Regions from separate parts of the Ramlibacter tataouinensis genome, predicted to be linked through region 2. Evidence: predicted binding sites of a transcription regulator. Region 2 holds the regulator's gene; the other holds the start of a gene.
The links. Region 2 encodes HrcA, which represses chaperone genes, less so after heat shock. Its sites were predicted from a motif close to TTAGCACTCNNNNNNNNNGAGTGCTAA; they were not measured.
Positions count from the first base shown of each region.

Region 1: groES (co-chaperone GroES) is a predicted target of HrcA. The motif match lies at 13,231-13,257, and genes of this name have one in related genera.

Region 1 covers NZ_CP010951.1:2,418,024-2,433,830, forward strand. The annotation lists gene UC35_RS11725 (ABC transporter permease) at 136-1,116, shown strand; gene UC35_RS11730 (M20 aminoacylase family protein) at 1,116-2,327, shown strand; gene UC35_RS11735 (ABC transporter substrate-binding protein) at 2,360-3,949, shown strand; gene UC35_RS11740 (ABC transporter permease) at 3,946-4,893, shown strand; gene UC35_RS11745 (ABC transporter ATP-binding protein) at 4,907-5,884, shown strand; gene UC35_RS11750 (ABC transporter ATP-binding protein) at 5,965-6,960, shown strand; gene UC35_RS11755 (GNAT family N-acetyltransferase) at 6,957-7,454, shown strand; gene zwf (glucose-6-phosphate dehydrogenase) at 7,470-8,933, opposite strand; gene pgi (glucose-6-phosphate isomerase) at 9,044-10,606, shown strand; gene UC35_RS11770 (DUF805 domain-containing protein) at 10,690-11,064, shown strand; gene groL (chaperonin GroEL) at 11,172-12,818, opposite strand; gene groES (co-chaperone GroES) at 12,848-13,138, opposite strand; gene UC35_RS11785 (hypothetical protein) at 13,270-13,506, shown strand; gene UC35_RS11790 (SulP family inorganic anion transporter) at 13,603-15,321, opposite strand; gene ppk2 (polyphosphate kinase 2) at 15,333-15,807, opposite strand, start outside.
Region 2 covers NZ_CP010951.1:1,546,139-1,561,945, reverse strand. The annotation lists gene UC35_RS07490 (dynamin family protein) at 1-1,495, shown strand, start outside; gene mutY (A/G-specific adenine glycosylase) at 1,492-2,526, shown strand; gene rapZ (RNase adapter RapZ) at 2,705-3,595, opposite strand; gene recN (DNA repair protein RecN) at 3,610-5,283, opposite strand; gene UC35_RS07470 (NAD kinase) at 5,283-6,179, opposite strand; gene hrcA (heat-inducible transcriptional repressor HrcA) at 6,273-7,274, shown strand; tRNA gene UC35_RS07460 (tRNA-Ile) at 7,297-7,373, shown strand; gene UC35_RS07455 (hypothetical protein) at 7,610-7,837, shown strand; gene UC35_RS07450 (DUF1214 domain-containing protein) at 7,926-9,173, opposite strand; gene UC35_RS07445 (DUF1254 domain-containing protein) at 9,183-10,685, opposite strand; gene UC35_RS07440 (acyl-CoA dehydrogenase family protein) at 10,833-11,978, opposite strand; gene UC35_RS07435 (efflux RND transporter permease subunit) at 12,110-14,554, opposite strand; gene UC35_RS07430 (WD40/YVTN/BNR-like repeat-containing protein) at 14,567-15,568, opposite strand; gene UC35_RS07425 (DUF1329 domain-containing protein) at 15,682-15,807, opposite strand, start outside.

The sequences.
Region 1 (15,807 bases), 870 kb from region 2:
GCCAGGGCGTCCAGCTCAATCGGCGTTCGACTGCGTAGTAACCCCCTTGGCCCGGGACGACGCCAAGCGTAAACCCCTCTGTCCGGCACTGGACTTGCTCTGCTAGCATCCTTTCGCCTTCCTCATGCGAGAAAGATGTTTGCGTTCATCCTGCGCCGGTTGTTCCAGGCTGCCATCGTCATGGTTGCAGTGGCGTTCATCGCGTTCATGCTGTTCCAGTACGTGGGCGACCCCGTGGTCTTCCTGCTGGGCCAGGACGCGACGCCGCAGCAGATCGCCCAGTTGCGCCGCGACCTCGGCCTGGACCAGCCCTTCTTCGTCCAGTTCTGGCATTTCCTGATCAATGCGGCGCAAGGCGAGTTCGGCCTCAGCCTGCGCCAGGGCGCCAAGGTCTCGCGCCTGATCGGGGAGCGCTTCCCCGCCACGCTCGAGCTCGCGCTGGTGGCGGCCGCCCTGGCGGTCGTCATCGGCATTCCCATGGGCGTGTACGCCGCCTTGCGGCGCGGCACTTTCATGAGCCAGGTGTTCCTCACGCTGTCGCTGCTGGGGGTGTCGCTGCCGACCTTCCTGATCGGGATCCTGCTGATCCTGGTGTTCGCGGTGATCCTGGGCTGGGCGCCCAGCTTCGGCCGCGGCGAGGTCACGCGCCTCGGCTGGTGGTCCACCGGCCTGATGACGCGGGACGGCTGGGTCCACATCATCCTGCCGGCCATCACGCTGGCGATCTTCCAGCTCACCTTGATCATGCGCCTGGTGCGCGCCGAAATGCTGGAGGTGCTGCGGACCGACTACATCAAGTTCGCCCGCGCGCGCGGGTTGACGGACCGCGCCATCCACTTCGGCCACGCGCTGAAGAACACCCTGGTGCCGGTGATGACCATCATCGGCCTGCAACTGGGCACGCTGATCGCGTTCTCGATCATCACCGAGACCGTGTTCCAGTGGCCGGGCATGGGGCTGCTGTTCATCCAGGCCGTGACTTTCGCCGACATTCCCGTGATGGCTGCCTACCTGTGCCTCATCGCGCTGATCTTCGTCATCATCAACCTGGTGGTGGACATGCTGTACTTCGCCGTCGACCCGCGCCTGCGCGTCTCGGATGCCAGGGGACACTGATGCTCGCTCCCCGACTGAAAGCCAACGGGCGTGCCTTCGCCCAGATCGCCCAGTTCCTGCCGGATCTGGTGGCGCTGCGCCGCGACCTGCACGCGCATCCGGAACTGGGCTTCGAAGAGGTCTACACCGCCGGGCGGGTCGCCGAGGCACTGAAGGTGTGCGGCGCGGACGAGGTCCACACCGGCATCGGCAAGACCGGCGTGGTGGGTGTGATCCGGGGCCGCGACACCGCCAGCGGCCGCATGGTGGGGCTGCGCGCCGACATGGATGCGCTGGCCATGGCCGAACACAATGACTTCCCCTGGAGGTCGTGCAAGGCCGGCCTGATGCACGGCTGCGGCCACGACGGCCACACCGCCATGCTGGTCGGCGCCGCGCGCTACCTGGCCGAAACGCGCAATTTCAACGGCACCGCGGTGCTGGTGTTCCAGCCGGGCGAGGAAGGCTTTGCCGGCGCCCGCCACATGATCGAGGACGGCCTGTTCGAACGCTTTCCGGTCGAGGCCGTCTATGCCATGCACAACTGGCCGGCGCTCAAGCCCGGCACCATCGGCATCAATCCCGGCGCGATGATGGCGGCGGCCGATCGCCTGACCATCGAAATCACTGGCCGGGGCGGGCACGGGGCGCACCCCCACCTGGCGGTCGATCCGGTGGTCGTCGCGGCCCACATCATCACCGCGGTCCAGAGCATCGTCTCGCGCAACGTGCGGCCCATCGACGAGGCCGTGATCAGCCTGTGCGGCATCCAGGCCGGAGACCTGCACGCCATGAGCGTGATTCCCGGCAGCGCCACCCTGGTGGGGACGGTGCGGACCTTCGACAGCGAGGTGCAGGCCCTAGTGGAAAGGCGCCTCAGCGAGCTTTGCAGCGCGGTGGCGCTCGGGCTGGGCGCGACGGCCACCGTCAAGTACGAGCGCATCTACCCGGCCACCATCAATACCTCGGACGAGGCCAACTTCGCGGCCGATGTCGCCGAGAGCCTGGTCGGCCCCGAGCACGTGGTGCGCGACCTGGAGCCGAGCATGGGCGCCGAAGACTTCTCCTTCATGCTGCAGACCAAGCCGGGCGCGTACCTGCGCATCGGGCAGGGCGGCGAAGGCAATTCCTTCCTGCACAACAGCCGTTACGACTTCAACGACGACATCCTGCCGCTGGGTTCGGCGCTGCATGCCAGCCTGGTCGAGCAGTCCATGCCCCTTTCCAACTGACACGATTCATCTCACTGCAAGAGGAAACAACCATGAAGCACATGCCATCCCTCCTGACCGCCGCGCTGGCAGCCGCGCTCGGCGCCGCCAGTTTCGCCGCCGGTGCCGTGACCCTGAAGATCGGCAACCAGGGCGACGCCCTGTCGATGGACCCGCATTCGCTGAATGAGTCGCTGCAGCTCAGCGTGACGGAGAACGTGTACGAGCCGCTGGTCACGCGCGACCGCAACTACAAGCTGGCGCCCGCGCTGGCCACCTCCTGGAAGCAGACCTCGCCGACGGTGTGGCACTTCGAGCTGCGCAAGGGCGTGCAGTTCCACGACGGCACGCCGTTCACGGCCGACGACGTGATCTTCAGCTACGAGCGGGCCAAGGCCGACGGTTCCGACATGAAGACCTACGTCGGGCCGATCAAGGAGATCAAGAAGCTCAACGACCATGCGATCGACATCGTCACCAATACGCCGTTCCCGATCCTGCCGGAGCTGTTCACGCACTTCGACATCATGAGCAAGAAGTGGTGCGAGACCAACCAGGCCACCCGGCCGGTGGACCGCCGCAAGGGCATCGAGAACGCCGCCTCGTTCCGCGCCAACGGCACCGGTCCCTACCGCCTGCGCGAACGCCAGCCGGGCGTGCGCACCACCTTCGTTCGCAACGGCAACTACTGGGGCAAGATCGAAGGCAACGTCGACGAGGTGATCTTCAACGTGATCGGCAACGACGCCACCCGTGTCGCCGCCCTGGTCTCGGGCGAGGTCGACGTGATGGAGCCGGTGCCGGTGCAGGACGTCGACCGCATCAAGACCGCGTCCACCCTGAAAGTGATGCAGGGCCCCGAGCTGCGCGTGATCTTCCTGGGCATGGACCAGAAGCGCGACGAGCTGCAGTTCTCCAGCGTCAAGGGCAAGAACCCCTTCAAGGACAAGCGCGTGCGCCAGGCCTTCTACCAGGCCATCGACGTCGAGGGCATCAAGCGCACCGTGATGCGCGGCGCTTCCTCGCCGATCGCCCAGATGTTCCCGGCGCAGGTCAACGGTCATGCCCCCGACCTCAACAAGCGCTTTGCGTACGACCCCGAGGCCTCCAAGAAGCTGCTGGCCGAAGCCGGTTACCCGCAGGGCTTCGAGGTGACGATGAACTGCCCCAACGACCGCTACGTCAACGACGCGGCGATCTGCCAGGCGGTGGCGGCCAACCTGGCCCGCGTCGGCGTCAAGATCAAGCTCGAGGCCGAGACCAAGGGCACCTACTTCCCGAAGATCCTGCGCCGCGACACCAGCTTCTACATGCTGGGCTGGACCTCCAGCACGGTGGATGCCCACAACGTGCTGTACGCCATCATGAGCACGCCGGGCGAGGGCGGCCGCGGCCAGTTCAACCTGGGCGCCTACAGCAACCCGAAGCTGGACGAGCTGACTGAAAAGATCGGCTCCGAAACCGACCAGAAGAAGCGCAACGACATGATCCATGAGGCGATCAAGCTGCACCAGGACGACATCGGCCACATCCCGCTGCACCAGCAGGCGCTGAACTGGGGCGTCAAGAAGAACATCGAACTGGTGCAATGGCCCGACAACGGGATGATGTGGAGATTCGTCACCGTCAATCCGCAGCAGTGACGCAGGCCACGACTCCGGCCTCGACTCCGGGTTTCCTCAGCCGGGCCTGGCACAGCGACATCGGCTACAGCTTCCGCACCTCGCCGGTGGCGGTGGTGGCGGCGCTGGTGGCCTTTGTCTGCCTGTTCGCAGCGGTGTTCGCCAACTGGGTGGCGCCGCACGAGCCCTTCAACCTGGCGACGCTGGAGCTCGGGGACGCCTTCCTGCCGCCGCGCTGGGCCGAGGGCGGCAACCCCAAGTACTTCCTGGGCACCGACGACCAGGGGCGCGACATCCTGTCGGCGTTAATGTACGGCGCGCGCATCTCGCTGCTGGTGGGGCTGGCCTCGGTGGTCGTCTCGGTGCTGATCGGAGTCAGCCTGGGCCTGCTGGCGGGCTTCGCCGGCGGGCGGGTGGATGCCTTCCTCATGCGCCTGTGCGACGTCATCCTGTCGTTCCCGGCGATCCTGGTCGCCCTGCTGATCGCCGGGGTCGGGCGCGCGCTGTTCCCGAATGCCAGCGAGATCGTGGTGTTCATTGTGCTGATCCTGTCCATCTCGCTGGCCGGCGGCGGCGGCTGGGTGCAGTACGCGCGCACCGTGCGCGGCTCGACGCTGGTCGAGCGCAACCGCGAGTACGTGCAGGCGGCGCGGGTCACCGGGGTGGCGCCGCTTCGCATCATGCGCCGCCACGTGCTGCCCAACATCCTGGGGCCGGTGATGGTGCTGGCCACCATCCAGGTCGCCACCGCCATCATCACCGAAGCGACGCTGTCCTTCCTCGGCGTGGGCGTGCCGCCCAACTCGCCCTCGCTGGGCACGCTGATCCAGGTGGGCAACAAGTTCCTGTTCTCCGGCAACTGGTGGATCACCGTGTTCCCGGGCGCGATGCTGGTGCTGATCGCGCTGTCGGTGAACCTGCTGGGCGACTGGCTGCGCGATGCGCTCAATCCGCGCCTGAGATGACACCCGGAGTGACATGACGCTGCTCAAAGTCGACAACCTGGTCGTCGAGTTCCCGAACCGGCGCGGCACGCTGCGCGCGCTCGACGACATCAGCTTCGAGATCGCGCCGGGCGAGATCCTCGGCGTGGTGGGCGAATCCGGCGCCGGCAAGTCGCTCACCGGCGCGGCCATCATCGGCCTGCTGGAGCCGCCGGGCCGCATTGCCTCGGGCCAGGTCCTGCTGGAGGGCCAGCGCATCGACACCCTGCCGGCGGAACAGATGCGGCAGATCCGCGGGCGCAAGATCGGGGCGATCTTCCAGGACCCGCTGACCTCGCTGAACCCGCTCTACACGGTGGGGCGCCAGCTGATCGAGACGATCCAGGCCCACCTGCCGGTGAGTGCCGCGGAGGCGCGGCAGCGCGCGATCGGCCTGCTGGAAGACACCGGCATCCCGGCGGCGCGCGAGCGCATCGACCACTTCCCGCACCAGTTTTCCGGCGGCATGCGCCAGCGGGTGGTGATCGCGCTGGCGCTCGCCGCCGAGCCCAAGCTGGTCATCGCCGACGAGCCGACCACGGCGCTCGATGTGTCGATCCAGGCGCAGATCATCTCGCTGCTCAAGCGCGTGTGCCGCGAGCGCGGCGCCGCCGTCATGCTGATCACCCACGACATGGGCGTGATCGCCGAGACCTGCGACCGGGTGGCGGTGATGTATGCCGGGCGCATCGCCGAGATCGGCCCGGTGCACGAGGTGATCAACAAGCCCGCGCATCCCTATTCGATGGGCCTGATGGCGGCGATCCCGGACATCACGGTGGACCGCGAGCGCCTGCACCAGATCGACGGCGCGATGCCGCGCCTGAACGCCATCCCGCCGGGCTGTGCCTACAACCCGCGCTGCCCGCGCGCCTTCGAGCGCTGCAGCCGCGAGCGGCCCGACCTGCTCGATGCCGGCGCCACGCGCGCGGCCTGCTGGCTGCACGACGCCCGCGCGGAGGTGACGGCATGAGCGCCGCCGGGCTGTCCCAGGAAGCCAAGGCGCCCGCGGGCAAGGCCTTCAATGACGTGACCGGCGTGCGAGGCAACGCGATGGGCGAGCCCCTGGTCCAGGCGCGCGATCTCGCGCGCAGCTTCGATGTGTCGCCGCCGCTGCTCAACCGCGTGCTGGAGGGCAAGCCGCGCCAGGTGCTGCAGGCGGTGGACGGCGTGAGCTTCGAGATCCAGCGTGGCAAGACGCTGGCCCTGGTCGGCGAGTCCGGCTGCGGCAAGAGCACCGTGGCCAAGCTGCTGGTCGGCCTGTACGAGCCCTCGCGCGGCAGCGTGGTCTTCGATGGCCAGGATGCGCACGCGGCCTACCGCACGGCGCAGGGGCGCCAGCTGCGCCGCCGCATCCAGATGATCTTCCAGGACCCCTACGCCAGCCTGAACCCGCGCTGGCGGGTGGAGGACATCGTCGGCGAGCCGCTGAAGGAGCACGGCATCATCACCGGCGAGCCGCAACTGGGGCAGCGCGTGGGCGAGCTGCTGGCCTCGGTGGGCCTGTCGCCCGAGGACATGGAGAAGTATCCGCACCAGTTCTCGGGCGGCCAGCGCCAGCGCATCTCGATCGCGCGGGCGCTGGCGACGCAGCCGGACTTCCTGGTGTGCGACGAGCCGACCTCGGCGCTCGACGTCAGCGTGCAGGCGCAGGTGCTCAACATCATGAAGGACCTGCAGCGCAAGCAGGGCCTGACCTACCTCTTCATCTCGCACAACCTGGCGGTGGTGCGCCACGTGAGCGACGAGGTCGGCGTGATGTACCTGGGGCGCCTGGTGGAGCTGGCCGGCAAGCACCAGCTGTTCAGCCAGCCGCGGCATCCTTACACCCGCATGCTGCTGGACGCGATCCCGAAGATGCACGACACCGGCCGCGCCCGCACGCCGGTGCAGGGCGAGGTGCCCAATCCGCTCAATCCGCCGGCCGGCTGCGCCTTCCATCCGCGCTGCCCGCACGCCAATGCGCGCTGCAAGGCCGAGCGGCCCGCGCTGCTGGAGATCCGCGGCATCCGCGTGGCCTGCCATGCGGTGGAGGAGGGGCGCCTGTGAAGAAGGAGGCCACGCTCACCCTGCGCAAGGGCGAGCCGCGCGATGCCGGCGCGATTGCCGCCTTCAACGCCGCCATGGCGCTGGAAACCGAAGGCCGGGCGCTGATTCCCGAGGTGATCGATGCCGGCGTGCGCCGCCTGATCGCCACGCCCTCGCTCGGCTTCTACATCGTCGCCGAGCACGAAGGGCGCGTGGTCGCCTGTCTCCTGGTCACCCATGAGTGGAGCGACTGGCGCAACGGCCTGTTCTGGTGGATCCAGAGCGTGTACGTCGCGCCGGACTGGCGCCGGCAGGGCGTGTACCGCCGGCTCTACGAGCACGTGCGCGAACTGGCGCAGTCCGAGCCGGGTGTATGCGGCTTCCGCCTCTATGTCGAGAAGGACAACGCCACCGCGCACGCCACCTACGCGGCGCTGGGCATGTCGCAGACCCACTACCTGATCTACGAGGAACTCAAGCCCGGCGTGCGTTACCTCATGCCGGCAGACAAGTAGCCGGCACGGGCGGCATCAGCATTCCTCGCTCCAGCAATGGCCGTCCCGCGCGATCATCGCGCTGGCCGCGCTCGGTCCCCAGGTGCCGGCCGCGTACGGGCGCGGCGCCGAATGCTCGTGGCGCCAGTGATGCAGCACCGGCTCCACCCAGCGCCAGGCCTCCTCCTGCTCGTCCGCGCGCACGAACAGGTTGAGCCGGCCGTCGATCACGTCCAGCAGCAGCCGCTCATAGGCGCCCACGCGCCCGGAGCCGAAGCGCTTGTCGAAATCGAGGTCCAGGTGCACCGGCGTGAGCGCCTGCGCGCCGAGCCGGACATGCCGCCCGTCCTGCCCCTGCGCGAGCAAGTGCAGCTCGAGGCCGTCCTTGGGCTGCAGGTGGATCACCAGCCGGTTCACGGCGCCGATGGGGGTGTGGTAGATCGGGTGCGGCGTGGGCTGGAAGTTCACCACGATGCGCGCGTCGCCGGCGGCCAGGCGCTTGCCGGTGCGGATGTAGAACGGCACGCCGGCCCAGCGCCAGTTGGCGATCTCGGCGCGCAGGGCCACGAAAGTCTCGGTGGTGGTCTGCGGGTTCACGCCCGGCTCCTCGCGGTAGCCGCGCACCTTGTCGCCCGCGATGGTGCCGGGGCCGTACTGGCCGCGGATCACGTGCTGGCCGAGCGACTCGGGCGACCAGCGTTTCAGGGCCCGCAGCACCTTGAGCTTCTCGTCGCGGATCGCGTCCGCATGCGAGTTGATCGGCGGCTCCATCGCCATCGCGCACAGCAGCTGCAGCGCGTGGTTCTGCACCATGTCGCGCAGCGCACCGGTGTTGTCGTAGAACGCGCCGCGGCTTTCCACGCCCAGTGACTCCGCGATGCTGATCTGGATGTTGGCGATGTGATCGCGGCGCCACAGCGGCTCGAACAGCGCATTGCCGAAGCGCAGCGCGAACAGGTTCTGCACCGAAGGCTTGCCCAGGTAATGGTCGATGCGGAAGATCTGGTTCTCCGCCAGCACCGCGCGCACCGCGCGGTTGATCGCCCGGTTCGATTCGAGGTCGTGGCCCAGGGGCTTTTCCAGCACCAGGCGGGTGTTGGCGGTGTTCAGCCCGGCGGCGGCCAGTTGCTCGCAGGCGGCGGTGAACAGCGAGGGTGCGGTGGCGAGGTACATGACCACGGTGTCGGCGCCGCGCTCGCGCAGCACGCCGGCCAGCCGCTCGAAGTCCGCCGGCCGGGACAGGTCCACGCGCACAAAGTGCAGCAGCGCGGCGAAACGGTCGAATTCCTGCGCGCTGGGGCGCTTGGCCAGGTCCACCTGGTCGAAGCGCTCACGGATCAGCGCGCGGTACTGGTCGTCCGAGAGGTCGTCGCGGGCCAGGCCGATGATGCGGCCGCCTTCGGGCAGCGAGCCATGCCGGAACGCCTGGAAGAGCGCAGGCATCAGCTTCCGCCAGGCCAGGTCGCCGGTGCCGCCAAAGATGACGAGGTCGAAACTCATGTGCCTATCGTGAAGGAGGAGCACATACTTTAACGATTCGGGGCGGCCAAGGTGCGCCGCCGAGCCGCGCGGGCCTGCACATGCCCGCGGGCCTTGCCCATAATGCACGCATGGATCATGCCGACGGCGGCGTTTCACGCCCGCATTGCGATCGCACGCTGGCCTGGGCCATGCTGCGTGCCCACTACGACAGGCAGGCTCGCCACCTCGACCTGCGCGAGGCCTTCCGGGCCGACCCGGGCCGATTCGAGGAATACAGCCAGCAGGCGCCGCATGTCTTTGCCGACCTCTCGAAGAACCTGGTCGATGCCCACGCGCGCGTGATGCTGCTGGAGCTGGCGCGCGAGTGCATGCTCGAGCGGCACCGCGATGCGATGTTCGCCGGCCACAAGGTGAACAACACCGAGCAGCGGGCGGTCAAGCACTGGCTGCTGCGCACGCCCCGGGGCGCCAGCCTGGACCCGGACCTGCGCGAAGTGCACGAAACGCTGGAGGCGATGCTGGCGTACGCCGAGCGGGTGCGCGGTGACGCGCAGATCACGGATGTGGTGAACATCGGCATCGGCGGCTCCGACCTGGGGCCGCAGATGGCCGTGACCGCGCTCGCCGAGTTCGCCGTGCCCGGCAAGCGCTTCCATTTCGTCTCGAACGTGGACGGGCACGAACTGGCCGCCGTGCTCGCGGCGGTCCAACCGCGCAGCACGCTGTTCCTGGTGGCATCGAAGACCTTCACCACCATCGAGACCATGACCAACGCGCGCTCGGCCAAGGCCTGGTTCGAGGCGCAGGGCGGGCAGGACATCGCCCGGCATTTCGCCGCTCTCACCACCAACGTCGGCGCCGCGCGCGAGTTCGGCATCGAGACCACCTTCGGCTTCTGGGACTGGGTGGGCGGCCGCTACTCGATGTGGTCGGCCATCGGCCTGCCGATCGCCATCGCCATCGGCGCCGACCATTTCCGCCGCATGCTGGCCGGCGCCCACGAGATGGACCGGCATTTCGCCAGCGCGCCGCTGGCCGCCAACCTGCCGGTGCGCCTGGGCCTGATGGACGTCTGGTACCGCAACTTCCACGGCTTTGCCAGCCGCAGCATCGCGCCCTACCACAGCAGCCTGCGGCGCCTGCCGGCCTACCTGCAGCAGCTCGAGATGGAAAGCAACGGCAAGCGGGTCGATGCCATGGGCCGGCCGCTGGGCTGCTCGACCGCGCCGGTGCTATGGGGCGAGCCCGGCACCAACGGCCAGCACGCTTACTTCCAGATGCTGCACCAGGGCACGGACGTGGTGCCGGTGGAGTTCATCGCCGTGCGGCAGGCCGCCCACACGCTGGCCGACCACCACGGCCAGCTGCTGGCCAACGCGCTGGCGCAGGCGCAGGCCCTGATGCAGGGCAAGCACGACGCGGGCGGGCACCGCGAGTTTCCGGGCAACCGGCCCAGCACCTTCTTCGTCCTCGATCGGCTGGAGCCGGCGAGCCTGGGCGCGCTCATCGCCCTGTACGAGCACCGCGTGTTCGTCAGCGGCTCGATCTGGGGCATCAACAGCTTCGACCAATGGGGCGTGGAGCTGGGCAAGGTGCTGGCCAAGGACATCGCGCCGCGGCTGGAAAACGGCGATGAAAGTGGGCTCGACCCGTCGACGGCCGGCCTGTTGCGCAGGCTCCGGGCCGGCTAGGGCGCTGCGGGGGGCTCGCCTCGCTAATCCATTCCTCGTATCATGCGCCCGGGCATTTGCCCGTGTACAGAGAGGAGTGAGGAATGGAAGACATCAAGAAGGCCGTCATCACCTGCTTCAAGAAATTCGCGGAGTTCGGCGGCCGCGCCGACCGACCCGAGTTCTGGTACTTCGCGCTCGCGCAGTTCGTGGTGCTGTTCGTGCTCGGAATCGTGAGCTGGACGCTGCAAAGCCTGGCGAGCCTCGTGTTCCTGATTCCCAGCCTGGCCGTGGGCGCGCGCCGCCTGCACGACATCGGCAAGAGTGGCTGGTGGATGCTGCTGGGATTGATCCCGGTGATCGGCTGGCTGGTCCTGATCTACTTCGCCATCCAGCCCGGGCAGCCCGGCGCCAACGAATACGGCCAGCCGCCGGCTGACGTGCCGCCGCTGCCGCAATCCGCTCCCGGCCAGCAGTAAGCACTGCCCAAGGCGCCGCGGGCGCGCATGAAAAAAGCCGGTCTTTCGACCGGCTTTTTGTCTGGCGTGGACGCCAGCAGGAAAGCGCTTGCGCGCCTTCTGCCTGATTACATGTCCATGCCCATGCCGCCCATGCCGCCCATGCCGCCGCCGGCAGGCATCGGGGTCTCGTCCTTGGGCGCCTCGGCGACCATGGCTTCGGTCGTGAGCATCAGCGAAGCGACCGAGGCGGCGTTCTGCAGCGCGGTGCGCGTCACCTTCGTCGGGTCCAGGATGCCCATCTCGATCATGTCGCCATACTGGCCGTTCTGGGCATTGAAGCCGTAGTTGCCCTTGCCGCCCAGCACCGCGTTGACCACCACGCTCGGCTCGTCGCCGGCGTTGGCGACGATCTCGCGCAGCGGCGATTCGATGGCCTTGAGCACCAGCTTGATGCCGGCTTCCTGGTCATGGTTGTCGCCCTTGACCTTGTCGCCCAGCGCCTGGCGCGCGCGCAGCAGCGCCACGCCGCCGCCGGCCACCACGCCTTCTTCCACCGCCGCACGCGTGGCGTGCAGGGCGTCTTCGACGCGGGCCTTCTTTTCCTTCATCTCGACTTCGGTCGCGGCGCCGACCTTGATCACTGCCACGCCGCCGGCCAGCTTGGCCACGCGCTCTTGCAGCTTCTCACGGTCGTAATCGCTGGTTGCTTCCTCGATCTGGACGCGGACCTGCTTGACGCGCGCTTCGATGTCGGCAGCGGCACCGGCGCCATCGATGATGATCGTGTTTTCCTTGCCCACTTCGATGCGCTTGGCCTGGCCCAGGTCGGCCAGCGTCACCTTCTCCAGCGTCAGGCCCACTTCTTCAGCGATGACCTTGCCGCCGGTGAGGATGGCGATGTCTTCCAGCATGGCCTTGCGGCGGTCGCCGAAGCCGGGCGCCTTGACGGCCACGACCTTCAGGATGCCGCGGATGGTGTTGACCACCAGCGTGGCCAGCGCTTCGCCTTCGACTTCCTCGGCAATGATCAGCAGCGGACGGCTGGCCTTGGCGACCTGCTCCAGCGTGGGCAGCAGCTCACGGATGTTGCTGATCTTCTTGTCGAACAGCAGCACGAAGGGGTTCTCGAGGATCGCGCTCTGCTTCTCGGGGTTGTTGATGAAGTAGGGCGACAGGTAGCCGCGGTCGAACTGCATGCCTTCGACGACGTCCAGCTCGTTGCTGAGCGACTTGCCGTCCTCGACCGTGATCACGCCTTCCTTGCCGACCTTGTCCATCGCGTCGGCGATGATCTTGCCGATCGACTCGTCGCTGTTGGCCGAGATCGAACCGACCTGGGCGATCTCCTTGGAGGTCGTGGTCGGCTTGGACTGCTTCTTGAGCTGCTCGACCAGCTCGGTCACGGCCTTGTCGATGCCGCGCTTGAGGTCCATCGGGTTCATGCCGGCGGCCACGTATTTCATGCCTTCGCGCACGATGGCCTGCGCCAGCACGGTGGCGGTGGTGGTGCCGTCACCGGCGTTGTCGCTGGTCTTGGAAGCGACTTCCTTGACCATCTGCGCGCCCATGTTCTGGAGCTTGTCCTTCAGTTCGATTTCCTTGGCCACCGACACGCCGTCCTTGGTGACGGTGGGGGCGCCGAAGGAGCGCTCGAGCACCACGTTGCGGCCCTTGGGACCCAGGGTGATCTTCACGGCGTTGGCCAGGATGTTCACGCCCTCGACCATGCGGTGACGGGCGTCACTGCCGAAAACTACGTCTTTAGCTGCCATTTCTATTAGCTCCTAAATGCTGTGCCTGATTACTTCTCGACGACCGCGAACAGGTCGTCTTCCTTCATGACGAGCAGCTCGTCGCCCTCGACCTTCACGGTCTGGCCGCTGTACTTGCCGAACAGCACGCGGTCGCCCACCTTCACGTTCGGGGCGATCAGGTCGCCCTTGTCGTTCTTGCGGCCCGGGCCCACGGCCAGGACTTCACCCTGGTCGGGCTTCTCGGCGGCGTTATCGGGAATGACGATGCCCGAAGCGGTCTTGGTTTCGTTTTCCAGGCGCTTCACGATCACGCGATCGTGCAGAGGGCGAAGTTTCATTGCATCTCCTTGTTCAGAAACGGAAGGACATCAAAAAGCGCCAACGAAAGTTAGCGCTTATTAACTGATCGGGCGGTTGCTTAGCTCTGCTGCTAGCACTCAACCGCGGCGAGTGCTAATGATAAGGGCTTTTGGCGGCCTTTCAAGAGCAGGCGCCGACGCCCCTGCAGTCGATCGCGACTGTGCGGAAGCCGGGAGCGCATGCTGATCTCGTTCTGTTCTCGCCGGACGAAGTGATCGACTGCGCGGACTACGCCAATCCGATCCGGCCATCACGCGGCATCCGCAGCGTTTTCGTCAACGGCGAACTGAAGGTGGAGGACGGCCGCATTGCGGCGATGCCCAATGGGCGGGTCCTTCGCGCTTGATTCCGGCGACGGCGTCACCCTGACCCAGGCTCCAGGGCACGCAGGCTTTGCTCGATCGACCGCGCAGCGCGCCAGGACAGGCACGCCGGAGACAGCTCAGGCCGTCGCCGATGCCGCCTTCAGGTAGTGCGCCTGGTAGTGCGCCACGGCCTGCTCCAGGTTGTGGAACATCCGGTGCTCGCCGAGTGCCTCGCCGAGCGGGGAATTGCGCACCATCGCGAGCACGCCGGGGTTGAGGCCGACGAGCCACACCGTGACGCCGGCCTCGCGCAAGCGCTGCTCGGCCTCGGTCCACATCTTGAGCGCGGTGTACTCGAGGTCGAACACGCCCCGCAGATGCAGCGCAACCACCTGCGGTTGCTCTTGCGCGATCAGTTGCACGATCTGCTGGCCCACGCGGCTGGCGTTGGCGAAGAAGATGCGCCCCTCCGGGCGCACCAGCAGCAGGCCCGGATAGCGCAGGTCATCTGGGTTGCCGGGGGCGGCCGGGCGAAACACGTTGGTCCCGGGCTTGCGCCCCAGCAAGTGCACCACCGGGTTGGACACCTGATAGGCCATCGCCGCCAGTGACACGACGATCGCCACGACGATTCCCTGCAAGGTCCCCAGCAGCACCACGCCCGCGAGCGCGACGAGTGCCCAGGCGAATTCAGTGCGGCGAACCTTGCGGATCGCGCGGAACTCAGATGGCCGGATGAGGCCAACCGAATAGACAATCACCACGGTGGCCAGCGTGGCCTGCGGCATGGCTGCGATGAAGGGGGCCAGCAACAGGATGGCGCCCAGGGCGAGCACCGCCGTGACCAGGCCGGCCAACTGCGAGCGCGCGCCGGCACGGCGGTTCACTGCCGTCTGCGAAGTGCCGCCGCCACCGGGCATGGCGCCCAGCAGGGCCCCGGCCGCATTGGCCACGCCCGTGGCGACCAGTTCGCGGTCCGGATCCGGCGTGGGCTCGCCGCTGCCCGCAAATGCCCGTGCCGCTGCGATCGTCTCGGTGAAACTCATCAGCGCGATGCCCGCGGCGGCCGGCAACAAGGCTTGCACGAGGTGCCAGTCCGGCACGGTCGGCGCGGGCAGGCCCGTCGGCACGGTGCCTACCGCTTCGATGCCAAGGCGCCCGAGCTCCAGGTACTTCATGGCCAGGATGGCGATCACCACCGCAACCAGCGGCGCCGGTGCCCGCGGCACGAAGCGTTCGAACCCCACAAGGATGGCCACCATGGCCAGGGCCAGCGCGACCGTGGGCACTGACGCTCCCGGCAGGCCCTGCACGATCGCGAGGACGTTGTGCAGGAAGCTGCCCTTGTCGAAATGCAGCCCGAGCAGCTTGGGCAACTGATCTAGGATGATGACGATGCCGACGCCGGCCTTGAAGCCAACCAGCACGGGTTCGGAGATGAAATCGGCCACGAAGCCCAGTCGCAGCAATCCGGCGGCGAACAAGATGGCGCCCGGCAACAAAACCAGTGTCGCCAGGGCAGCGACTTGGCCCGCGGGTTCCAGCGACGGCGCCACCTGCGACAGGGCCGCGCCCGTGAGGATGGCAATCGTCGTGGTGGTGCTTACGCTCAGCACCCGCGATGTGCCGAGCAAGGCGTAGACCGCCATCGGAACCAGGCAGGTGTAGAGGCCCACTTGGACTGGCAGGCTGGCGATCGTCGCGTAACCCAGGGCCTTGGGAATCACCACCGCCGCTGCAGTCGCCCCGGCAATGAGATCGGGCACCAGCCATTGCGCCTGGTAGGCGCGCACCCACTGCAGCAGCGTGGGTCCGCCTCGCGTGCCCGCCAGCAGTGTCGACAGGTCGCGCTCCATCGCCGGCACCGTCAGAACCTTTCCGCGATGTAGCGGTAGGGGTAGTCCGGCTCGCGGTAGTCGCCGGCCTTCTGTCGCTTAGGCAGCACCACCTTGTCGCGCTTGACAGGCTGGTAGGGGATGCGCGAGAGCAGGTCGCTGATGATGTTCAGGCGTGCGCGCCGCTTGTCATCGGTACGCGCCACCAGCCACGGGGCGAACTCGGTGTCCGTGGCCTTGAACATGTCGTCGCGTGCCCGCGAGTAGTCGTACCAGCGGCCATAGGACTGCAGGTCCATGGGCGAGAGCTTCCAGATCTTGCGCTCGTCCTCGATGCGATCCGTGAGCCGACGCGTCTGCTCCTGGGGACTCACCTCGAGCCAGTACTTGAACAGCCGCACGCCAGAGTCGACGATCGCTCGCTCCACCAAGGGCACGGCCTGCAGGAAGTCCTGCACCTGCTCTTCGGTGCAGAAGCCCATCACGCGTTCGACGCCGGCGCGGTTG
Region 2 (15,807 bases):
CTTTTGGCACGAGGACTCGCCCGAGGACAACCCGCTGGTCGACGCCGAGGGCCGGGTGGAGATCCCGCGCTGGCGCCATGCGCTGATCAACATCGCCCACCCGCTGCTCAAGCAGGGCCTGGTGATCCTGGACACGCCGGGCCTGAACGCCATCGGCGCCGAGCCGGAACTGACGGTGAACCTGATCCCGCAGGCGCATGCCGCGGTGTTCATCCTCGGCGCCGACACCGGCGTGACCCGCTCCGACCTGTCGATCTGGCGCGAGCACCTGGCGCCGGCGGGCGACAACGTCGATTCGCGCCTGGTCGTCCTGAACAAGATCGACACGCTGTGGGACCAGCTGAGCACCGGCGAGCAGGTGCAGGCGCAGATCGAGCGCCAGCGCGTGACCTCGGCCGAAATCCTCGGCCTGCCGCCGGAGCAGGTGATTCCCGTGTCGGCGCAGAAGGGCCTGCTGGCCAAGGTCAAGGGCGATGCGGAGCTGCTCGAAGCCAGCCAGTTGCCGCTGCTCGAACTCGCGCTGGCCGAAGGCGTGATGGGCCGGCGCCAGAAGATCCTGCGCGCGGCGGTGGCCACCGGCATGGACGAACTGCGCGTCGAGGCCGAGCGCGCCATCGGCGTGCGCCGCCGCGACCTGGCGGAACAGACGCTGGAGCTGCGGGGCCTGCGCGGCAAGAACATGGCCGTGATCAAGCACATGCGTTCGCGCATCGAGCAGGAGCAGCGCGACTTCGACGTGAGCGGCGCGCGCATCCACGCGGTGCGCTCCGTGCACACGCGGCTGCTGCGCGAGGTGTTCACGCTGCTGGGCACCGGCACGCTCAAGCGCGAACTGGCCGAACTGACCGAGGCCCTGCGCCAGCCCGGCATCAAGCTGGGCGTGCGCAAGGCCTACGCGGCGACCTTCGAGCGCCTGCGGCTCGGGCTGCAGAAGGCCCAGGCCAGCAGCGCCGAGATCCATTCCATGCTCACCGGCACCTTCCGCCAGCTGAACGCCGAGTACGGCTTTACGCTGCAGGCGCCGCGCGAGCCCGACCTCGCGCGCTACGAGCGCGACCTCGACCTGGTCGAGCGCAGCCACACCCAGTACATGGGCATGGGCAACACCTTCCGCTTGGCGCAGCCCGAGTTCGCCGACCGCCTGGTGCGAGCGCTGGCCACGCGGCTGCGCGTGGTGTACGAGTCGGCGCTGGGTGAACTGGAGCTGTGGAACAAGTCGGCGGCCGCCCAGCTGGACGCCCAGTTGCGCGAACGCCGCCGCAACTTCACCCGCCGCATCGAGGCCATCGAGCGCATCCAGCAGGCGGCCAGCGGCCTGGACGACCGCATCGCCGAAATCGGCCTGCAGGAAGAAGCGCTGGAGGCGATGAACGTCAAGCTGATCGACCTCACCGACCAGCTGATCGAGACGCACGAAGTCGCCAACGAGCCGCACGAGTCCACCGAGCGGCACGAAGCTGTCACCGAGCCCGCGCCGCTTTTCAACATCGCATGACGACCCTGCCCCGGGGATTCGCCGGCCACGTGGTGCGCTGGCAGCAAAGCCATGGGCGCAGCCAGCTGCCCTGGCAGTCCACGCGCGACCCGTACCGCGTGTGGCTGTCAGAGATCATGCTGCAGCAGACGCAGGTGGCCACCGTGCTGGACTACTACCCGCGCTTTCTCGCGCGCTTCCCCGACGTGGCCGCGCTGGCCGCCGCCGGCGAGGACGACGTGCTGGCGCTGTGGAGCGGGCTGGGCTACTACAGCCGCGCCCGCAACCTGCACCGCTGCGCGCGTGAGGTCATGCAGGCGCACGGCGGCGCGTTTCCGCGCAGCGCGCAGGCGCTGCAGGCGCTGCCCGGCATCGGGCGCTCGACCGCTGCGGCCATTGCCGCCTTCTGCTTCGGCGAGCGCGCGGCGATCCTGGACGGCAACGTCAAGCGCGTGCTGGCGCGGGTGCTCGGCTTCGATGGCGACCTTGCGAGCGCGGCGGCCGAGCGCGAACTCTGGCAGCACGCCGAGGCGCTGCTGCCGCGCAGCGGCCTGCAGGAGGCGATGCCGCGCTACACCCAGGGCCTGATGGACCTGGGTGCCACCGTGTGCACCGCGCGCAGCCCGGCGTGCGAGCGGTGTCCGGTGCAGCGCCTGTGCGCTGCCTCGGCGCAGGGCGACCCGCAGCGCTACCCGGTGAAGACGCGCAAGTTGAAACGCAGCGCCGAGTCGCTCTGGCTGCTGCGCGCCCACACCGGCGCGGGCGCGGTGTGGCTGCACAAGCGTCCCCGTACCGGCATCTGGGCTGGCCTGTACTGCCTGCCGGTCTTCGCCAGCCGTGAGGCGCTGCAGGCGGCGCTGCCGGCGTCTTGCGAGCTGGAGGACGACCGGGCGTTCCTGCATGTGCTGACGCACAAGGATTTGCATTTGCATCCGGTGCGGGCGCGCCTTGCCGCCAAGCAGGCGCCGCGGTGTGAAGGTGCCTGGGTCGCGCCGCTCGACTGGGAGCGCCTGGGGCTGCCGGCGCCGATCCGCAAGCTGCTGGAAGGCTGAGGCCGCTGCCCTCACCCCCGCCCTCTCCCCGAGGGGAGAGGGAGCGAGCCCTCAGGACCTGGGTGCCGCTGCCCTCACCCCAGGAGAAGGGAGTGAAGTATCAGGACCTGGATGCCTTGCTCCCTCTCCCGCTCGCGGGAGAGGGTTGGGGTGAGGGTTCGGGCGAGGGACAGATCCGTCAGGGCGCGACTGCGTCGAGTTCGCGGTGGCGCTTGAGCGTGATCCAGCGCTCGCCGAACGAGCGCGCCAGTTTCTCGACCAAAAACACCGACCGGTGCTGGCCGCCGGTGCAGCCGATCGCCACCGTGACGTAGCTGCGGTGATCGCGCGCCAGCGGCTCCAGCCAGTGGTTGAGGAACTGCTCGATGTGGCTGTACATCCGCTCGACGTCGGCGTGCTGCTCCAGGAACTTCACCACCGGCTCGTCGCGCCCGGTGAGGTCCTTGAGCGCCGGCTCGTAGTGCGGGTTGGGCAGCATGCGCACGTCGAACACATAGTCGGCGTCCACCGGGATGCCGCGCTTGAAGGCGAAGGACTCGAACACCAGCGTCAGCTGGCTGATCGGCGCGGACAGCAACGATTTCACGTGCGCCTGCAGCTGCGAGGGCCGGATCACGCTGGTGTCGAGCACATGGGCCTGCTCGCGCAGGTCGGACAGCAGCTCCCGCTCGAGTTCGATCGCGTCCACCAGCGCGTGCCGGCGGTCGTGCGCGACATGGCTGGCATCCTCGGACCGGTGGCCCGACAGCGGATGCCGACGGCGCGTCTCGGAGAAGCGGCGCACCAGCGTCTCGGTGGTGGCGTCGAGGAAGAGCGGGCGGACCTTCACGCCCTGGTTCTTGAACTCGCGCAACTGCCGCGGCACCAGCGGCAGCGACGTGGCGCTGCGCACGTCGATGGCGATCGCCACGCGCTCGGCGCCGGTCTGCTGCTCCAGCGCCACGAAGGACTGCAGCAGCTCCGGCGGGAGGTTGTCCACGCAGTAGTAGCCGGCGTCCTCCAGCGCGTGCAGCGCGACCGACTTGCCGGAGCCCGACATGCCGGTGATCAGCACCACTTCGAGCGTCACGGCCGGCCCCTGCGCTACCTGCCGGCCGGTGCCGCGGCGCCGCCGGTGGACAGCATTTCCTTGGCGTGCGCCAGCGTCGTGCCCGACAGGCGTTCGCCGCCCAGCATGCGCGCGACCTCGGCGACCCGCTGCTCGCCCTGCACCGGGGCCACGCTGCTCGAGGGGCCGCCGGCGTCGCTCCTTTTCGCGACGACCAGGTGGTGGTCGGCGCAGGCGGCGACTTGCGGCAGGTGCGTCACTGCCAGCACCTGCCGGTCGCGGCCCAGCTGCTTCATCAGCCGGCCCACCGTCTCGGCCACCGCGCCGCCGACCCCGGAATCGACTTCGTCGAAGATCAGCGTCTGCGCCGCACCCAGCCGGCTGGTCGTGACGGCGATCGCCAGCGCAATGCGTGACAGCTCGCCGCCGGAAGCCACCTTGCCCACTGGCCGCGGCGTGCTGCCGGCGTGCCCCGCCACCAGGAAGGCGATGTCCTCCAGCCCGCATTGCTGCGGCTCGGCGCCGGACTGCAAGTGCACCTCGAAACGCCCGCCCTGCATGCCCAGCCCCTGCATGGCCTGCGTCACCGCCTTGGCCAACTGCGGCGCGGACTTGGCGCGCGCCTTCGACACGGTGCCGGCGTCGCGCTGGTAAGCATCGGCGGCCTGCTTCTCGGCCGCTTCCAGCGCGGCCAGGTCGGCGGCCGCGTCCAACCGGCCGAGCTCCTCCTTCCAGGCGGCGAGCAAGGCGGGCAGCTCGGGCGGCGTGCGCTTGTAGCGGCGCGCCAGCGACACCCACAGCGACATGCGCTCGTCGAGTTCGGCCAGGCGCGCCGGGTCGAGTTCGGTCTTGCGCAGCCAGGCGTGCAGCGAATGCGCCGCGTCTTCCGCCTGCGCCAGGCTGGACGCCAGCACCTGCGCGATCTCGCGAAACGCCGGCTCGATCCCTTCCTGCGCCTGCAGCAGGTTCATGCCTTGCGACAGCGCGCGCGTGGCGCCGTGGTCGTCGCCTTCCAGCGTTTCGATCGCGCCTTGCGCCGCTTCCAGCAGCGACTGGGCGTTGGCCAGCCGCGTGTGGCTGGCATTGAGTTCGTCCCACTCGTCGGCGCCCGGCGCGAGCTTGTCCACTTCGCCGATCTGCCAGGCGAGGCGCTCGCGTTCGCGCTGCAGCGAGTCCTGCGCGGCGCGGGCCTCGGCCAGCGTCTTCTGGGCGTCACGCCAGCGCTGCCAGGCCTTCAACATGGGCTGTGTGTCCACGCCGGCGTAGGCATCGAGCAGGCCGCGCACGGCGTCGGGCCGGGTCAGGCTCTGCCAGGCGTGTTGCCCGTGGATGTCCACCAGCAGGTCGGCCAGTTCGCGCAGTTGCGTGGCGGTGGCCGGGCTGCCGTTGATCCATGCGCGGCTCTTGCCCTGCTTGTCGACGCTGCGGCGAAGCAGCAGCGCCTCGTCGTCATCGAAGCCGGCGTCCTGCAGCCAGGCCGCCAGCGGCGCGGGCACGCCATCGAATTCAGCGCTGATCTCGGCCCGGGCCGCGCCTTCGCGCACCACGCCGGCATCGGCGCGTTCGCCCAGCGCCAGCTGCAGCGCATCCACCAGGATGGACTTGCCGGCGCCGGTCTCGCCGGTGAGGACGGAAAAACCCGATTCCAGGTCGAGTTCGAGTTCGCGCACGATCACGAAGTCGCGCAGCGAGATACGGCGCAAAGCCATCAGGAATGTCCCTCGTTCCAGTGCATCTTCTTGCGCAGGGTGTCGAAATAGTTCCAGCCGTGCGGGTGCAGGAAGCGCACCCGGTGCTGCGAGCGCTTGACCGTGATGCGGTCGCCGTGCAGCAGCGAGGCGAGCGACTGCATGTCGAAATTGGCGCTGGCATCGCGCCCGGACACCAGCTCGATCGTGACCTCGGCGGCGTCGGGCAGCACGATGGGCCGGTTCGACAGGGTGTGCGGCGCGATCGGCGCCAGCACCCAGCCCGGCGCGGACGGATGAAGCAGTGGGCCGCCGGCCGACAGCGAGTAGGCGGTGGAGCCGGTGGGCGAGGCCACGATCAGGCCGTCGGCGCGCTGGTTGGCCACGAAATGGCCGTCGACCTCGACTCGCAGCTCGACCATACCCGAGGTCGTGCCGCGGTGCACCACGACGTCGTTCAGGGCGGTGGCCTCGAACACGCACTCGCCGTCGCGCACCACGCTGGCCTGCATCATGCTGCGGTGGTCCTCCTCGAACTGGCCCGCGAGCATGGGCTCAAGCGCGGTGCGGAAGCGCCCGAGCGGGATGTCGGTGATGAACCCGAGGCGGCCATGGTTGATGCCGATCAGCGGCACGCCGAAGCGCGCCAGCTGCCGCCCAATGCCCAGCATGGTGCCGTCGCCGCCGACCACCAGCACCAGGTCGCAGTGCTCGCCGATGCCCGGCACGTCCAGGCTGGCGTAACCGGTCAGGCCCGAGGCGGCGGCGGTCTCCCGCTCCAGCACCACCTCGCAACCCCGGGAGGCGACGAAATTGGCGATGTCCTCCAGCGCGGCGCGGATGGTCGCGGCCTGCGAACCCGCGACGGCGGCGGGGTACTTGCCGATCAGGGCCACCTGGCGGAACAGGGGTTTCATGGGCAAATTACATCATCAAACGGGCTGCCCATCTAATGGGAACCGTGGATTCATGCCGCCATTGGCTGACCCTGTCGCTAAAATCCTATCGACATGCTCGATGACCGCGCCAAGTTGCTGTTGAAAGCCCTGGTCGAGCGTTACATCGCCGAAGGCCAGCCGGTGGGTTCGCGCACCCTTTCGCGTGCGTCGGGGCTGGAGCTGTCCCCGGCCACCATCCGAAACGTGATGGCCGATCTCGAGGAGCTCGGGCTCATCGCCAGCCCCCATACCTCGGCCGGGCGCATTCCCACGGCGCGCGGCTACCGGCTTTTCGTGGACACCATGCTCACGGCGCAGCGCGAGCAGATGCAGGCGCCCAGCCTGCGGCCGGACCAGCCGCAGAAGGTGATCGCCAATGCGGCGCAGCTGCTGTCCAACCTGTCGCAGTTCGTCGGCGTGGTGATGGCGCCGCGCCGCACCTCGGTGTTTCGCCACATCGAATTCCTGCGGCTGTCGGAAAAGCGGCTGCTGGTGATCATGGTCTCGCCCGACGGCGACGTGCAGAACCGGGTGGTGTTCACCGCCACCGACTACACCCAGTCGCAGTTGATCGAGGCCTCCAACTTCCTGAACACGCACTATGCGGGCCTCGCCATCGAGGACGTGCGCGAGCGCCTCAAGGGCGAAGTGGAAAAGCTGCGCGCCGAGATCGCCACCCTGATGCAGACCGCGGTGCAGGTCAGCTCCGAGGCGCTGCGCGAGCAGGACGAAGTCGTGATTTCGGGCGAGCGCAACCTGTTGGCTGTGAGCGACTTCTCCAGCGACATGAGCCACCTGCGGCGCGCCTTCGAGCTGTTCGAGCAGAAGGCGCAGCTCATGCGCTTGCTCGACATCTCCTCGCAGGCCGCGGGCGTGCGCATCTTCATCGGCGGCGAGAGCCAGGTGGTGCCCTTCGAGGAGCTTTCGGTCGTCAGCGCCCCGTACGAGGTGGACGGCCAGGTGGTGGGCACGCTGGGCGTGATCGGCCCCACCCGAATGCCCTACGACCGCATGATCCAGATCGTGGACATCACCGCCAAGCTGGTGAGCAACGCGCTGAGCCACAAGCAGTAGCGACCTACAATCGCACCCGGTCGGGCCGTTAGCTCAGTTGGTTAGAGCAGGGGACTCATAATCCCTTGGTCGCAGGTTCAAGTCCTGCACGGCCTACCAATGATTTCAACGGGTTGCGTCGGGCCTCGTGGTGTAGCCCGTTTTCGCCTCACCCTGTTTCTGACCCCGAACGGGTCAACGGCTTGCGTGCCTCGCCCACGCTGGATCGCACATCACCTACACGGACGCAAGCGATTTGCTTCCAACGTGGCGGCGCAGAGCAGACTCGATCTCTTCTAGCACTGCGGCGATAGGATTTCCTGTCGGAGCAGCGGGACCCCATGGCTGGGAAGTCCATGAAATACCTGAGCATTAACGGAACGCTCTACGGGATGCCGGAAAAGAAGTGGACTTCGGTGTGTGTTATCGCGGCGGAGGAGGGTAAGTCAGTGCCCCAAGTCATTGACGAGAGATTCAGCCTGAAGCCTCTTGGCGAAGTGACCAATGTGACGAACTGGACGCCAGCCGATGCCACTCACGAACTCGTGTTGATGCGAACGCGTACTTGGGTCATCACGCGATGATCGCCTGCGTCAATACCTTGCCTTGTCGTTCAGCCCCTTGATCTCGTAAGCGCTACGCGTGTCGAAGGCGCCGGTACGGGTGGCGAACTCATTGGGCGACGAGCGGCGGCGGAAAGAAACTGCGTGCTGCGACAGCACCCTTGGGCCGATAGAACCGGAAGGTCAGGTTGTAGTCCTTGCCCTTGGGCGTGGGCAGCCAGTTGCCCTGGGGTGCATCCTTCGGCTGTGCATCGGCGAAGTGCAGTGTCAGTGAGCCATCCGGATCGTATTGCAGCTTCGACTCCTTGTTGAGCAAGTATCGCTTCAACGCATTGGGCAGCACGCGTCGCTCGACCGTGTCGACAGCGATCACCGACCAGAAGTGGGTCGCGAATTGCGCCGGCAGCTGTTCCTTCGTGAAGTGCAGGGTGTACGCGTGGTCGCCCGACAGCGGGCCGCCGGCCTGATCCGCGAATGCCTTGTAGTAGATGACCTCTTCGGGCGTGTTGGCCCAGATGCCGGCGTAGTTGACCAGCGTACGCACCAGCCAGTCGCCGCCGTAGGCACCCGAGGTCGACGGCAGTGCCCAGCCGTTGCTCACCTTGCCGTGCCCGACGTTGGGCAGTGCCTTCTTGAAATCGGCGAACGCTTTCGCGCGGATCACCTGGTCGATGCGCTGACGCTCGCTCGGGTCCTTGATGGCCTCGGCGATGGCGCGCGTTGCGGCCTGCAGTGCGTCCATGCCCGGGTTGATGTCGGCCTCGCTGTCGAGGGCCAGCACGGCCGAATCGAAGGCCTCGACACCTGGCAGGGCAGCCAGCTCGAACATCACGGTCTGCGGCACGGCCGGCAGTGCCGGCTGGCCGCTGGGGCGGATCTCGAACTGCCGCTGCAGCGCGACCGCCTCCTCCCAATTCGTGCCTAGTTCGACGCGCGACAGCACGCGCATGCATTTGACCGGCACATCGACGCGCTGAACGCCGGCGGGCAGATCAAGCTTGCTGCCCTTCAGGCACACGGCAAACTGTCCGTGCGGGTGCTGGGGAAACAGGCGTTCGTTGAGGTTGGCCACCGTTTCGCCCCAGCCGTTGAGGAATTGCACAGTGTAGTAGCGGCCGGTGACCTTCGGCACCGTAACCAAGGCGCAGCTTTTCTCATCGACGGCCACCCAGGCTTCGGAGTACGCGACATCGAGATTGGGATTGGGCCAGTCGACCTCGCCGGGTTTGCGGTGAATGAGCTGGTTCCACTGGAAGCCTTGCTTGAAATCCAGCTGCTGCTGCCGCAGCACGAGCAGGCGACTGAGCAGGTAGATATAGGCATCGCTGATCTCTTGATCCGTCGGTGCTGATTTCATCAATCTCTCCTATGGCAATGCCTTGGCACGCACCACGTTCGGCAGGCTGTAACTGCCTTCCAGCAGTGCTTTCGTGGGCACATAAGCCCGCACCAGCAGCGCGAACTGGTCTTCGGGCGCCGGCAGCCAGTTCGCCTGATCGTCCTTGCCGGAAGGCGCCGCATGGGACAGGTGCAATGTCAGCGAGCCATCGGCGGCGAACTTCAGCTCGTCGGCGTCGAGGTTCACCGTGCCGATGTTCGTGCGTCCGTTGGGGCTCCTGGCGAGCATGAAGTAGTGGCGGTCATACATCGACAGCGACCAGAAGCCGCCGAGGTCGCGATCGACCGGCGGCAGCGCACCCTTGGGGAACGTGATGGTGTAGCGGTAGCGCCCCTGCAGCAGGGCACCCTTGTCGTCGGTGCCCCGGATGAAGTAAATCGCCTCGTGGAAGTCGTTGACGTAGATGTAGATGACGGCCGCCTGGGCCCGGCCGAACCAGTCGCAGCCCCAGGCACCGCCGCTGTCCTGGCGCTGCCAGCCGCCGCCCGCGTCGACGCCGACCTGTTCGTACCTGGCACTGTCGTGCAGTTCAGCGTCGGCTGCGAGAGCGGCGCGGTCGAGCAGCGCGCCCCACGAGGCGTCGGAAGCCCGCAGCGCCAACAGCGTACGGGCCTGGGCCGCCATTGCTGCGTCATCGGCGCTGACCTCCGGGTTGGACGCGAGCGCTTTCGCGAGCTGGTCCCAGAACTGGGTGGGGTTCACCGGCCGGGCGCGAAGCATGTCGGGGTCGGCCGCCACCATCTCGGGCGTCACGCCGGGCGGGAATACCTTGTTGCGCGCGCTCGCCTCGCAATCGAAGTGCAAGGGCCCGGACTGGTCACGGCTTTGCGCGACCAAGCCGATCTGATTGAGCACGGCCCGGGCGCGTGCTTTCGCTTCGTCGGTGTGTGCCGCGAAGCTACGCCCGAAAATGCCGGCGATATTGGTCGGCATGCGCAGCACGTCGATGAATCCCTTGGGCTTCTCGCCCTTCCAGTTCGGACCCACCAACAGGAACTTTCCGCCGGGCGTCTTGCTGGCCGCCCCCAGCTGGTGGATCACCGTGGTGAACAGGTCGCAGATCTGGATCGTCCAGTAGTGGCCCTTGGGCACGTCGCTGGGCGTCTGAACCACCACCGCCTCCTCGGTGAGGTCGGCGAAGCTGGCGCCGTAGATGGTGTCGCTGTTGGGCGTGACCACCTTGCGCTGGGCCGGCGACATGTGGTCGTCGAGATAGCCCATCATGTTCTTCGGCGCCCCGGGGAACAAGCCCATCGTCGCGCCGGGCCCCGCAGCCTTCATCACTTCCCAGGCACTGGTCCGACCCAGGGCGTCCACCGCGGGATAGCCCCAGTAGTAGACGACCCGCGCGAGCGAGTCGACGTAGCGCTCGTTGGCCAAGCGCGCCGGGACTCCGGCCGCGTCAGCGAGATCGGGGTGCGCTGGCGTGAACTGGCGCGCAAGGTAGGGAACGCGGGATGCATGGGCCATGTACTGCTCGGTTCGACGGACACTTGCCCGGGCGTGCGATGGTCCGCACGCGCGAGGCAGCCGTCTATTGGCCCATGGTCCTACCTCCGGGTTGAAGGCCGGACAGGAACAGCCCGCCTCACCGCATGACGCCGAAAGTACTGCTTGTCAGCCCAGGCTGCGCGCGATTATCAGCTTCTGGATGTGGCTCGTGCCTTCGTAGATCTTGGTCACGCGCACGTCGCGGTAGTAGCGCTCCACCGGGAAGTCGGTGAGGTAGCCGTAGCCGCCATGGATCTGAATGGCGTCCGAACAGACCTTTTCGGCCATCTCGCTGGCAAAGAGCTTGGCCATGGAGGCCTCCTTGGCACAGGGAATGCCGGCCTCGCACAGGCGGGCGGCATGCAGCATGAACTGGTGCGCCACCTCGACCCGGGTGGCCATGTCGGCGAGGTCGAACGCCACGCCCTGCAGCTTGATGAGGGGCGCGCCATAGGCCTCGCGCTCCTTGGCGTACTTCACCGCGGCCTCCAGCGCCGCCCGCGCCGCGCCGATCGCCACCGCCGCGATGGCCACCCGCCCTTCGGACAGCGAGGCCATGATGCGCTTGTAGCCGGAGCCTTCCTCGCCGATGAGATCGTCCACCGGCACGCGGCAGTCATCGAGCTGGATCTGCGCCACATGGGCCGAACGCTGACCGAGCTTGTGCTCGACGCGAGCGACCTGGTAGCCCGGGGCCTTCGGGTCGACGATCAGCAGGCTGCTGCCGTTCTTGCCCGCGGCCTTGTCGGTCACTGCCAGCACCAGTCCCACGCCGGCTTCGCTGCCGTTCGAGATGAACTGCTTGCTGCCATTGAGCACGTAGTGCGAGTCCTCGCGGCGCGCGAAGGTGCGGAAGGCCGCGGTGTCGGAGCCGGCATGCGGCTCGGACAGCAGGAAGGCGCCGATGTGCTCGCCGGTCGCCAGCTTCGGCAGGTACTTTTGCTTCTGCGCCTCGGTGCCGGCTTTCGAAATCATGAAGCCGACCGAGTTGTGCACGTGCATCAACGTGGCAAAGCCGGCGTCTGCGGCGGCGAACTCCTCGATCGCCAGGCAGTACTCGACGAAGCTGGCGCCGGAGCCGCCGTAGGCCTCAGGCGTGAGCATGCCCAGGAAACCGAGCGCGCCCACGGTCTTCAGCTCGTCGCGCGGCCAGACGGCCGTGCGGTCGCGCTCGGCGGCGGTGGCGGCCACGACCTCTTGCGCGACCTTGCGCGCCGACTCGCGGATCATGAGTTCCTGTTCGGTCAGGAAGGTGGTGGATGTTTCGTTCATGTCGTACCTTGTCGTTCAGCGACTGCGCTTTCCCTTGAGTGTGAGCGCGACCGCGGGATACGCGCCCACCACATTGGGAGGGGGTGATGGGTTGGGGGTGCGCGTTTGGCGCACCCCCAAGCCCCTCGGCGCTAAGCCGCCTTGGCCCGCGGCGTGCCGCCGGCGTCGAGGACGGACGCGCGTGCGCTGCGCTTGCCCACGCGAGGGAGCAGAAAGTGCGACAGGGCCGGGATCAGCACCAACGCGCCCAGCATGTTCCAGAGGAACATGAAGGTCAGAAGAATCCCCATGTCGGCCTGGAACTTGATCGGCGAGGCGGCCCAGGTGATCACGCCGGCAGCCAGCGTCACGCCCACCAGCGCCACCACCTTGCCGGTGAAGCGCAGCGCGTGGCGGTAGGCATCAGCAAGGCTTGCTCCGGCGCGCTGCTGCGCGAGCTGGATGCTCAGCAGGTACAAGGCGTAGTCCACGCCGATGCCCACGCCCAGCGCGATCACCGGCAGCGTCGCCACCTTCACCCCCATGCCCAGCGCCACCATCAGCGCCTCGCACAGGATCGACGTGATGGCCAGCGGCACGACGGCCACGATCACCGCGCGCCAGCTGCGGAAGGTGATGAGGCACAGCACGATCACCGCCGCATAGACGTACAGCAGCATGGTGACGTTGGCCTGCTTCACAACGATGTTGGTGGCCGCCTCGATGCCGGCGCTGCCGGCGGCCAGCAGGAACTGGCGGTCCGGCGTGCTGTGCGCGCCGGCAAACTCGTCGGCCGCCTTGACCACGCGCTCGAGCGTCTCGGCCTTGTGGTCGGCCAGGTAGGCGATCACCGGCATCACCGAACACTCCCGGTTGAACAGGTCGGGGTTGCTGGTGACGGCGGTGCGTGCGCCGTAGTTCAGCACGTCCTGGTTGGGCGAGATGGTCAGCCACTTGGGGCTGCCCTCGTAGGAGCCGGCGGTGATCTTGCGCACCGCATCGGCCAGCGAGACGGTGGTCTGCACGCCCGGCACCTGCTGCAGCGCCCAGCCGAGGCGGTCGGCCTCCACCAGCGTCGGGTACTCCAGGCAGCCCTCGGCCTTGGTCTTGACGATCACCGCGAACTGGTCGCTGGACAGCGAGTAGTTGCCGGTGATGTAGGCGTTGTCGCGGTTGTAGCGCGAGGTGGGCCGCAGCTCGGACGCGCCGGGGTCGAGGTCACCGATCTTGAGTTTCGTGCTGACCGCAAAGCCGGCGGCGGCCACTACGGCAGAGACGGCCAGTGCTCCCAACGCCCAGCGCCGTTCGGTGAAGCGCTCCAGCAGCGTCCATGTGCCGCCGCCGGCCTGCTGCTGCTCGGCGCGCAGGCTGCGCTCGGCTGCCGCCGGGCTGACGCCCGTGTACGACAGCATCACGGGCAGCAAGACGAGATTGGTGAACACCAGCAGCGCCACGCCGAGGCTGGCGGTGATGGCCAGGTCCTGGATCACCGGGATGTCGATCAGCATCAAGACGGCAAAGCCCACCGCGTCGGCGGCCAGCGCCGTGAGGCCCGCCAGGAACAGCCGGCGGAAGGTGTAGCGCGCCGCCACCAGCTTGTGCGTGCCGCGCCCCACGTCCTGCATGATGCCGTTCATCTTCTGCGCGCCGTGCGACACGCCGATGGCGAACACCAGGAAGGGCACCAGGATCGAGTACGGGTCCAGCTGGTAGCCCAAGAGCGTCACCAGCCCCAGCTGCCACAGCACCGCCACCAGCGAGCAGGCCAGCACTAGGGCGGTGGACCGCACGCAGCGCGTCCAGGCGTACAGGATGGTCGCGGCAATCAGGGCGGCCACCGCGAAGTACAGCACCATCTGCGCCAGCCCATCGAGCAGGTCGCCCACCACCTTGGCAAAGCCGACGATGCGGATGTCGACGTCGGCGCCGCCGGGCGCCTTGGCGTACTTGGCGCGGATGTCTTCCAGCCGCTTGGACAGCTCCCAGTAGTCCAGGGGCTTGCCGCTGGCATCCTTGTCCAGCAGCGGCACGATGATCATGCTGGACTTGTAGTCGTTGCCCACCAGGCTGCCCAGGATCTGGGCGCGCGCGATGTTCTGTCGCAGCTGGTCGATCTGCCGCGGCGAGCCGGAGTAGTTGTCCGGCATGACGGGGCCCCCGGTGAAACCTTCTTCGGTCACCTCGTTCCAGCGCACCACCGGCATCCACAGCGACTTGACGTTGGCGCGGTCCACGCCCGGGGTCAGGAACAGCTCGTCGTTGATCTGCTTGAGCGTCTGCAAATACGCCCGGTCGAAGATGTCGCCCTGCCTGTTCTCCACCACCACCCGCACCGAGTTGCCCAGCCCCTTGAGCTCGTTCCTGTTATCCAGGAAGTTCTTGATGTAGGGCTGGTGCTGCGGGATGGTCTTCTCGAACGCGGCGTTCAGCGTCAGGCGCGTGGCCTGCCAGCCGAGCACGAGCGTGGCCAGCACGCAGGCCAGGACCACGAACAGGCGGTGGTTGAACACCAGCCGTTCCAGCCAGTTGCCCGAGGCGCGGTCGAAGTCCTTCAACTCGCGGACCACGGGCATGTCGATTTGAGTCGTCGTCACCATTTGCTTATTGCTTCACTTCAGTGATTCGAGCCGCACGCCGCCGAAACCGGCCATGGCCACGTTGCCGTTGCCGGCGTCGGCCAGCGTGAACACGGGCGCGGGGTTGGGAAGGGGGATGCGACGGAAGGTGGCGCCCTCGTCGACGCTCAGGAGCAGCTGGCCCGTCTGGCTGGCCAGCAGCACCGAGCCGTCGGTACGCACGACGCCGCTGGTCAGGCCTGCCTGCAGGCCGGTTTCGACCTTGGTCCAGCTGGCGCCAGCGTCGGTAGTGCGAAAGGCGTTGCCGCGCAGGCCGAACACGAGAGCCATGTTGTTGTTGCCGGTCACGCCGAACAGCGTTCCCTGGTAGGGCAGCGCCACCCGGGTGAAGCGCTGGGCCGCCCGGTCGAACTTGAGCACCAGGCCCTGCTCGCCAACCATGAACAGCGTGCCGGCCGCCGGCCGGATCGCGTACAGGTGCATGGCCTTCGGGTTGTCGACGCGATCGGCCCAGGAGGCCCAGGTCTTTCCGCCGTCCTCGGTACGCAGGATCAGGTTGAAGGCGCCGATGGCAAAGCCCTTCTTGTCGTCTTCGAACCAGACATCGAGCAGCGGCTGGTCGGGGCCGGCCGGCTGGCCGGTCTGCCTGGCCAGGAGATCGGCGATGCGCGCGCCCTCGAGCTGCTTGTGCCAGGTCGCCCCGCTGTCGGCAGTGTGCAGCACGCTGCCTTCGTGGCCCACCGCCCAACCCAGCTTGGGCGTGGGAAAGGACAAGCCCGTCAGGTCCGCGCTCAGGGGCACCGCGGCCTGCGCCCAGGTCTTGCCGTCATCGGAATGCAGGATGTGCCCGCGCTGGCCGGCCACCACCAGGCGTTTGCCCGCCATCGCAATGGAGTTCAGCGGCGCGCGGATGGCCAACCCGCTTGGGGTCGCCGGCAGCACGAGAGGGGATTGAAATGCGGGCTCGGCAGCCGCCGCGCCCGCCATCGTTGCGGCCCAGATGGCGATCTGGACCAGGGTCAGTTTGTTGCGCACGTGTTTGCTTTCGCGAACGTCGATCCGGAATGAAAAAACGCCGCGGCCCAAGCGTTTTGCGCTCTCGGCCGCGGCGCAGTCAGCGACTACCGCTGGTCAGCGATTGCCGCCGGTCAGCGGACGCCTTGCCCCGCCAATGCGTCGGCCGTCCACGCCAGATCGGGCGTGAGCTGCTCCATCACCTTGACGCCGCCGGCGCCCGGCCAGATGTTGGCGTAGTAGGTGCCGGCAATCAGGTC